Regions from separate parts of the Anoxybacillus sp. FSL W8-0382 genome, predicted to be linked through region 1. Evidence: riboswitches for the same ligand, from Rfam matches in the RefSeq annotation. Region 1 holds a riboswitch; each other region holds the start of a gene.
What was found. A riboswitch is a leader RNA that binds a small molecule or an ion and turns the genes downstream of it on or off. The one in region 1 is predicted to bind S-adenosylmethionine.
Positions count from the first base shown of each region.

Region 1 (3,281 bases):
ATCGCAAGTGCGATCGCCTTAGCACTTAGCCATATTCCTGTCACAATGATGAAAAAAATATATCCTCGCAAACGACCGTATATTTCACTGCATAAAACGAAAGTAACAAAAAACCCATTAACTGACCATTCATTTCCATCAGGACATACGACTGCAATATTTTCTGTCATCGTTCCGTTTTTACTATACGCTCCAGCGCTTGCTGTTTGTCTTTTACCTATTGCTGTTAGCGTTGCCGTGTCGCGCATTTACTTAGGGCTTCATCCTATTTCGCGCAGGAGACTCCCACTTCAACGAACAAAGGGAGTAAGTGGGAGAGGAATGCGCGTTCCCCCTTTCTTTTGTGTATGATATAATAGAGGCGTGGAGAAAACCGTTTAATAAAGGCACTCCAGTAACTGCTACTCGATGTATGGAGTTGGTTACAGGAAACGTTGTAACCGTAAAACATCGAGCGTGGGTTCGTCTGTTGTGTGTGGAAGCCAAGTACTGCCAACAGACATGCCGAGAGAATCGGTAACGATGCAGGCATGACCTGCGTCGTTGGGTAGTCGTCAACCTGCCCCTGATGCAACCCCAAGTCAAGGAAGGAGGACAGAGTCCGTTTGCACTTCTGGGGAGTTGCAAGCCCTCACTTCAAGCGTTAGCTAAGTGGGGGTAGTTGACTTTCTGTTCTTACTTAAAAAATAGGAAAGGAGAGCTACATCTTGTAACTCTCCTCTTTTCCTTACTTCGCTAACTGTAACGCTTGTTGTTTTAACGCTTCCGCTTTATCTGTACGCTCCCAAGGAAGATCAATGTCCGTACGGCCGAAGTGACCATAAGCTGCTGTTTGTTTATAAATCGGGCGACGGAGATCGAGCATTTTAATAATGCCTGCTGGGCGAAGGTCGAAGTTGTTGCGCACCACTTCAATTAATACATCCTCAGATACTTTGCCTGTGCCGAACGTGTCGATTGAGATCGATACAGGTTGCGCCACACCGATCGCATATGCTAATTGCACTTCACATTTATCCGCAAGACCTGCTGCGACAATGTTTTTCGCTACGTAACGAGCCGCATATGCTGCCGAGCGATCTACTTTCGTTGGGTCTTTTCCTGAGAAAGCCCCACCGCCGTGACGAGCATAACCACCGTAAGTGTCAACGATAATTTTGCGTCCTGTTAACCCTGCGTCACCTTGTGGACCACCGATGACGAAACGACCTGTTGGGTTAATGAAATATTTTGTGTTTTCATCGATCAACTCCGCTGGAACGACAGGTTGAATGACATGTTCTTTAATATTGCGCACAATTTGATCTTGCGTAATTTCTGGATGATGTTGTGTGGAAACAACGATCGTATCAATGCGTACAGGTTTGCCGTTTTCATCATACTCCACTGTCACTTGCGTTTTTCCGTCCGGGCGTAAGTATGGTAAAATGTCTTCTTTACGCACTTCTGCTAAACGGCGCGCAAGTTTATGGGCAAGTGAAATTGGAAGCGGCATAAGCTCTTTCGTTTCGTTGCACGCGAAACCAAACATTAATCCTTGGTCTCCTGCACCGATCGCTTCGATTTCTTCATCTGTCATTTGCCCTTCACGAGCTTCTAACGCTTTGTCAACACCCATCGCGATGTCTGGTGATTGTTCATCAATTGACGTTAATACGGCGCACGTATCGGCATCAAAACCGTATTTTGCACGTGTATAGCCAATCTCGCGAATCGTTTCACGAACAATTTTTGGAATATCTACATATGTAGACGTTGTAATTTCTCCGCTCACTAAAACAAGTCCTGTTGTTACACTCGTTTCGCATGCAACACGCGCATTTGGATCATTCGCTAAAATCGCATCTAAAATCGCATCGGAAATTTGGTCACAAATTTTATCCGGATGCCCTTCCGTTACAGATTCAGATGTAAACAGACGACGTTTAGGCATTCAAACATTCCTCCTCAGTATAATGACAAATGATACGGTACTCATCCCTCTTATTATGGTCTATCGTGAAAAAAACCTTTCCCTCAGAGGAAAGGTTCTTGCATTTGTCTGCGCCTTTCACTCTTATCGTTCAAGGGCGTCCCCTTGCCACAGGTTAGCACCTTTTCACGTATGTGACGGTTGCTGGGTTTCATCGGGCCTGTCCCCCTCCACCAACTCGGGATAAGAGTATCCGTTCATCTCAGCATCATATCACATCTATCATAAGCGAGTCAACGTTTTTTCTCCCTTTATGATGTCTAAAATAAATTCAAGAAAAATACATGAATTAGTATGGACTATTTATCAAAATGTGTTATACTTTTTACATAAAGATAAATCAAACAAAGGTAGGTTTTGTCCAATGAATTCCATTGAACTGACAAACAAATTATCAACGCTCTTACAAAGGGATGGGGTTTTTCATAACTTATCTGTACCACGACTAGTAGAAAAAGTACTAACTCGGAAAGAAGGCATCCTAACTTCATCAGGAGCGATTTGTGCAACAACCGGAAAATATACAGGCCGTTCTCCAAAAGATAAATATATTGTAGAAGAACCATCTGTTAAACATAAAATTGATTGGGGAACTGTCAACCAACCAATTTCTGAAGAAGTATTTGATAAACTTTACAACAAAGTGACCGATTATTTAATGACAAAAGAAGAACTATTTGTATTTAATGGCTTTGCAGGCGCCGATCCTGCTTATCGCTTACCGATTCAAGTTATCAATGAATTTGCTTGGCATAACTTATTTGCCCATCAATTGTTCATTCGTCCAACAGCGGAAGAATTACAAACACATGAACCACAATTTACAGTCATTTCTGCACCAACATTTAAGGCAAATCCATCTGTTGACGGCACGCGTTCAGAAACGTTTATTATTATCTCATTTGAACGTCGTACCGTGCTTATTGGTGGAACAGAATATGCTGGTGAAATGAAAAAATCCGTTTTCTCTGTCATGAACTTTTTATTGCCAGAACAAGGAATCTTCCCGATGCACTGTTCAGCAAACGTCGGTCAAGAAGGTGATGTCGCGCTCTTTTTCGGTTTATCTGGTACAGGAAAAACAACGCTTTCTGCTGATCCAAACCGTCGCCTAATTGGCGATGACGAGCACGGTTGGTCAAACAACGGTGTTTTTAATATTGAAGGTGGATGTTATGCCAAATGCATTAACTTATCACGTGAAAAAGAGCCGCAAATTTTCGATGCGATTCGCTTCGGCTCCGTATTAGAAAACGTCATGATGGATCCAGATACGCGCATACCAAATTACGACGATGCAACGTTAACT
Region 1 covers NZ_JBBOPX010000001.1:493,451-496,731, reverse strand. The annotation lists gene NSS60_RS02710 (phosphatase PAP2 family protein) at 1-351, shown strand, start outside; gene metK (methionine adenosyltransferase) at 728-1,933, opposite strand; SAM riboswitch class I at 2,054-2,162, opposite strand; gene pckA (phosphoenolpyruvate carboxykinase (ATP)) at 2,337-3,281, shown strand, end outside.

Region 2 (3,281 bases), 1.5 Mb from region 1:
CGTCAAATGCAGGATTGTACACGTTCACATTCGGCGCGATGTTTACACCAGCGATATGGGTCACTTCTTCTTTCGCCCGTTCTTCAATCGGAATGTCGTCGCCTGTTTCCGTCTGTAAGTCGATCGTCGATAGCGGAGCGGCGACGTAAAACGGAATGTTGAACGCGTTCGCTAAAATCGCTAAGCCGAGCGTGCCGATTTTGTTCGCTGTATCGCCGTTGGCGGCAATGCGATCGGCGCCGACGATGACTGCGGAAATATGTTTGGCTTTCATCGTTTGCGCTGCCATATTGTCTGTAATGAGCGTCACATCGACGCCAGCTTGCGAAAGTTCCCAAGCGGTAAGTCGCGCACCTTGCAGCACAGGGCGCGTTTCGCAAGCGTACGCATGAAGCGTCATTCCTTTTTCTTTCGCTAAATGAAACGGTGCGAGCGCCGTGCCGTATCGGGCGGTAGCAATCGCCCCCGCATTGCAAATTGTCATGATGCGGTCGCCGTCTTGGAACAAAGAAAGGGCATGTTCGCCGATGCGTCGGCATACGTCTTCATCTTCAACTTGAATGCAAATCGCTTCATGAATGAGCGTCGTTTTCGCTTCATTGACCGAGGTGGCGTTGGCGACGCTTTTCATAAGCCGGTCAAGCGCCCAAAATAAATTGACGGCAGTCGGGCGCGAGCTCGCTAAATAGTCGCGGTCGCGCTTTAAATTGGCGTGAAACTGTGCTAAGTCGTTTGTTTCATATGATTTTGCCGCAAGCGCTAACCCGAAGGCAGCAGTCATGCCGATCGCCGGCGCCCCGCGCACTTTTAACGCGACGATCGCGTCCCATACGTCTTTTATGTTTTTTAAGTCTAAATATTCAGTCTTATGAGGCAACGCTTGTTGGTTTAAAATCGTAATATGCGTATCATGCCATTGTACAGATTTCATCATTTTCCTCCTAGCTGTTGACATGTGCGGTTTGTTGTACGAGACGTTTGATAGCATGAATCGGCAAATGTTCACGTTGCACGATGAGTTCGCGTCCGAGGCGAAGAGCGTGCCGTTTTGCTTCTAGCCGCCGTTCAAGCGGCAATTCATCGAGGTCCGCCACATGCGCTAAGCCGATCGTGCGGCGAATGACTTCGCAACCCGCAAATCCGATCGCTTCGACGAGCGCGTCGCTTACGATGTCGTCGAGCACGAAAGAAACGCGCGCATACGGTTCGTTGCTTTCTTGCCAACATGTTGTAAATGTACGAACAAACACGTCCCACGTTTTTTCAATATGCGTAAAGAGCGGCTCGCGTTCGCTTTCATGGCGAGAGAGGGCGTTTAATAGTAAATTGGCAAAAAATTGCCCTAAATCAAAGCCGATCGGACCGTAAAATGCAAATTCTGGATCAATTACTTTCGTGTCATCGTCGCTTGCGAATATGCTTCCGGTATGTAAGTCGCCATGAAGCAACACGTCTGCTTTTGTTAAAAAGAGCCGTTTTAATTTCGCTGCTTCGCGCTTGAGTTCATCATCTTGCCAAAGCTGCTCGACATCAGCACGAAGCTCCGTTTCAAAGCTGTTCGTGTCGTGGTCAAAAAACGGGTCGGTAAAGACGAGATCTTCCGTAATTTTACAAAGTTCAGGGTTTGTAAATTGTTGGGCGAGCTTCTTTTTTTGTTGTTGATTCATGCCAAAATCAGACGTATAAAACGCCGTTTTCGCGACAAACTCGCCGATATGTTCAGAAAGCTTCGGAAATGTTTTTCCTTCGATCAGCCCGCGACGTGCAATTTGTAAATGGGATAAATCTTCCATCACCGTAATCGCTAAAGTCTCATCGGAATAATACACTTTTGGTACATACTGAGGGACGTAGCTTGCGAACGTGCGCAACGCTTGGCTTTCGATTGTCGCGCGCTTTAATGTAAGCGGCCAGCTTTCGCCGACGACTTTCGCGTACGGCAATGCTTGTTTTATGATGATGCTGTCGTTTGTGCGCTCGTTGACGATGCGAAAGACGAGGTTTAAGTTGCCATCGCCAATTTCTTGGCATGAAAGAAGCGCATCTTCTTGGAATAGCCCTAAACGAATCGCGAGCGCGACCGCCTTTTGCTCTGTTAACGGTTCGTACATAGTAATTCCTCCCTTAGCATAAATAAAAAACCTCTTTCGCTGAACGAAAGAGGTTTGAAGTTTGCTTCGCACCTCTTATCTCTCAGCCTACTGCTGCAAGAATTAGCACCGTGCGTCATCGCCGGTTGCCGGGTTTCATCGGGCTCGTCCCTCCACCTGCTCTTGATAAGAGTGTTTATCATTATTTGAATGTTTTGAATAGTGAAAACGTTTCGTGAATTCGCTTGATTTGAATCATACATCGCTTCTCGCTTGTTTGTCAATCTTTTTTTTCAAAAATTTTATACACGTCTGGACGACGATCGGCAAAAATCGGGATGCGGGCGCGTACGCGTTGTACTTCGCTTATGTCGATCGTTGCCTTGATGACTGTTTCTTGTTCGCTTCCTTCTGCAAGAATATTTCCCCACGGATCGATAATCATCGAATGCCCAGCAAACGTGTTGTTCGGGTCTTTTCCTGCGCGGTTGCACGCGACGACGTAACATTGATTTTCGATCGCTCGCGCCATTAATAACGTGCGCCAATGATGAAGGCGCGAAAGGGGCCATTCCGCAACGACAAATAACACTTCCGCACCGTTTAGCGTATGCGCGCGAATCCATTCTGGAAAGCGAATGTCATAACAAATGACGCCTGCGCCCGTCACACCGTCAAGCGAAAATATACCCGTCGTTTCCCCAGCTTGCAAATGTTTATGTTCATCCATCAATTTGAACAAATGAAGTTTACTATATTCACAAACGACATCGCCGTTTCGATGGACGATATACATCGTATTCGTTATGTTGTCCGCCACTTTTTTCGCGACCGATCCACCGACGATATGCACACGATACGTGCGGGCAAGTTCGGAAAGAAACGCCTTCGTTTGTTCGCCGTTTTCATCGGCAATATGAGTAAGCCTCGTTAAATCGTAACCTGTCGTCCATAGTTCAGGTAAAACGACGACATCGGCTTCTTTCGCGATTTGTTCCATGTAGCGCACGACTGTTTGTTTATTTTTTTCCGGTGCTCCAAACGCAATGTCCATTTGCACGCAAGCGATATTCATCTCATTCACCTCAAAAAAATTTTCTTTACATTTTGATTTTTACGATATATGATTCTTGACTAGAATTTCAACCTTTTTGTGAAGTAGGTGTGAAAAATGAAAACATTTCCGCAATC
Region 2 covers NZ_JBBOPX010000001.1:2,014,437-2,017,717, reverse strand. The annotation lists gene mtnA (S-methyl-5-thioribose-1-phosphate isomerase) at 1-934, opposite strand, end outside; gene mtnK (S-methyl-5-thioribose kinase) at 942-2,111, opposite strand; SAM riboswitch class I at 2,184-2,283, opposite strand; gene NSS60_RS10610 (carbon-nitrogen family hydrolase) at 2,371-3,165, opposite strand; gene NSS60_RS10605 (pyridoxal phosphate-dependent aminotransferase) at 3,262-3,281, shown strand, end outside.
Region 2: another riboswitch for S-adenosylmethionine. It lies ahead of mtnK (S-methyl-5-thioribose kinase); the one in region 1 lies ahead of metK (methionine adenosyltransferase).

Region 3 (3,281 bases), 1.6 Mb from region 1:
TTCGATTTCGTCTTGCTCGACGAAAAGCACGCCTTTTATCTATTCTTTCCTTGATGTCTGTGCGATGGTCAAGTTGCCCTAACCATACCACTTCTTGTCCTCGCAAAATCGCTAATCCTGTATGCCTGCTTCCATAGTCGATTTTTAGCCGATATGTTGCTTTAATTTCTGATTCGTCTACTGATTTTTTCAAGATGATGGTAAATGGAAATCGCCTGTAAATCGCCGCCTTCCCTTGTTTCAACAGCTTTCTTGCAACTGCTTCGTGACAAGGAGCAAGCGGACGTTTGTTTGTGTCTAACACAAAAACCATAGGGTTCTCCCCTTTCCTCTGCATAAAGCAGGTCATATTCTCCTCGACCATGTTATAGATGCTTGTTATGTGCAAGACACTAGCGCTACCCACCACGCTTGTTTAACCTTGCACGACAGAGGAACGGGCTGGAGAAGCACCCGAACGTGTCATGACATCTATAACGTAGGCTCTGTTTCAAGCCTTGGTCTGGTCAACATGGGGCTTACAAGCCCATGACCTTAGTCATTGGGTTGTTGACGTGGGAAGCCGGAAAAGTCATAAATCATCTCATACGTTCCGTCAATCGACGAAACGGTCGGTTGACGCGTCGTCCAATGTGCAGTGAAGACGACGATAGCTTTTGGATGCATCTGTTTTCCGAGCGTTGTTAAAAACGATGCATATGAGCTATCTTCAATCGCTAACATCGGTGATCCATGCGCAAGAAATAAAGCAGGTGCTTTCATTATCTCACTCCTTTTTTTAATGTACCATATATATTTCTGATTTGTCGATTTTTGCATCCGAGGCGCATGGTCGGGCAGTTGTGCATAACATGACGATGAATGTGATTAATCATGAAAAAGAGGTGAGAACATGTATTATTACATTATCTCTTTTTATGATTTTGTTCTATTAGTAATTGGATAATGTGTTCGTTTTGTTTAATTTGTATATCGCTATTTTTTTTTAGCTGGTAAGCACATTTCAAAAGAAAAAATAGTGAAAATGCAAAAATAATAATGGCTACAAGTGAAAAGTATCCCATTGCTCTCCGTCCTTAGTAATTAGTTACTTTGTCATAATTCATGCTTTCCGATAAAATAAAGGGCTCAACGATAAAGGTTATTTCTTTCCCAAATTCATTGACGATACTCATCTCGTGTTTTTCTTGATTAGACAAATCGAACTGAACGACAATCTCTTTTTCGTTTTCTGTTTCTTCTGTAATAATTATAATTTAAGATATATTTTACATGATTTATAGTCAAAAATTCTATATAATTCACATTATTGTAAAAAATAAGGTTTGTCATATTCCTATATAAGGAGGTATGCGTTCCGTTATATCAGATAAGACTTATTTGTTGTTTTTTATATAAAAAAGGGGTTCATCATCACAACATGTGCTTGACAAGCGATATGCTCTCCTAGACAAGGATTTGCAAAAATCATTGACTCACTGATTTTTCCTTACAAGCGCGAGGGGGGCATGTTGCGAAAAAATCAAGCACAACTTTTAGTGAAGAAAACAGTTGCAATTTTGTTGTAAATGATGTACATTAGTTAAAAATCAGAAAATTCAATACCGTTTTACGTTCTTATCAAGAGAAGGGGAGGGACTGGCCCGATGAACCTTCAGCAACCAGCCGAAAGCGGTCAGGTGCTAAATCCAGCGAATTGGCGTTCAATTCGGAAGATAAGAAGAAGCGACTGTAAAAGCCTTCTTCTTTGAAGGCTTTTATTTTTTTAGAAAGGAAGAGAGCGAATGAGTCATGTGGAAACGATATTAGCGCAAATTGGCAATCGAAGCGAGACGGTGACAGGGACGGTCAATCCGCCTGTCTATTTTTCAACAGCGTATCGGCATGAAGGGATCGGACAGTCGACAGGGTACGATTACATTCGAACCGGCAACCCGACGAGACGTATTGTCGAGGAGGCGATTGCGCAGTTAGAAGAAGGGGATCAAGGGTTTGCGTGTAGCTCAGGTATGGCAGCGATTCAAACGGTGTTTGCTCTGTTTGAAAGCGGCGACCATTTTCTCGTTTCCGCCGACTTATATGGCGGAACGTATCGGCTATTTGAAAAAGGGTGGAAGAAATACGGTTTGTCGTTTACATACGTCGATTTTCGCGATCTCGATGCGGTAAAGGCGCATGTGACTGAAAAAACGAAAGCGATTTTTTTAGAAACGCCGACAAATCCACTTATGCAAGAGGCGGATATTGAAGCGGTGGCAACGTTCGCGAAGCAATATGGGCTTCTTCTTATCGTCGATAATACGTTTTATACCCCTGTGTTACAAAAGCCATTAACGAAAGGAGCTGATATCGTCATTCATAGCGCGACAAAATATTTAGGCGGACATAACGATGTGCTAGCCGGGCTCATTGTCGCCAAAGGAAAAGAGCTGTGCGAGCAACTCGCGATGTATCATAACGCGATCGGGGCGGTGTTATCACCGTTTGATTCATGGCTGTTAATTCGCGGCATGAAGACGCTTGCGCTGCGCATGCGCCAGCACGAACAAAACGCAAAGGCGATATATAAATTTTTAGTCGAACATGAAGATGTGACGGACGTATTGTATCCGGGGAGAGGCGGCATGTTGTCGTTTCGCGTGCGCGATGAAAAATGGGTGAATACCTTTTTACAAAGTTTAAAACTGATTACGTTTGCGGAAAGTTTAGGCGGTGTCGAAAGTTTTATTACGTATCCCGCAACGCAAACGCATATGGATATTCCAGAGGATATTCGCATCGCAAACGGGGTGTGTAATCGTTTGTTACGTTTTTCGGTCGGCATTGAACATGCGGACGATTTAATTGCCGATTTAACTCAAGCGTTTCAACGCATGAAAGAGGTGTAAAAGGATGGATTTACAAACGCAACTTGTTCATAATAAATGGCGAATTGATGCGCAAACAGGGGCAGTTAGCGTCCCGATTCATCATGCATCGACGTTTCATCAGTTTGATTTTGATACGTTTGGCAAGTACGATTATAGCCGTTCTGGCAACCCGACACGCGAGGCGCTTGAGGAAACGATTGCGGAACTGGAGGGGGGCGTCAGCGGTTTTGCGTTCGCATCGGGCATGGCTGCCATTTCAACAGCATTTTTATTGTTGTCAAAAGGAGATCACGTATTAATTACCGATGATGTGTATGGTGGAACGTATCGCATCATCACGGACGTATTGAGCCGATTTGGCATCGAACATACGTTTGTCGATATGACTGATTTAGATGCGGTAGCGCGTCA
Region 3 covers NZ_JBBOPX010000001.1:2,095,789-2,099,069, reverse strand. The annotation lists gene iscB (RNA-guided endonuclease IscB) at 1-313, opposite strand, end outside; partial or broken gene NSS60_RS11020 (extradiol ring-cleavage dioxygenase) at 550-762, opposite strand; SAM riboswitch class I at 1,615-1,722, shown strand; gene NSS60_RS11015 (methionine biosynthesis PLP-dependent protein) at 1,785-2,888, shown strand; gene metC (cystathionine beta-lyase) at 2,893-3,281, shown strand, end outside.
Region 3: another riboswitch for S-adenosylmethionine. It lies ahead of NSS60_RS11015 (methionine biosynthesis PLP-dependent protein); the one in region 1 lies ahead of metK (methionine adenosyltransferase).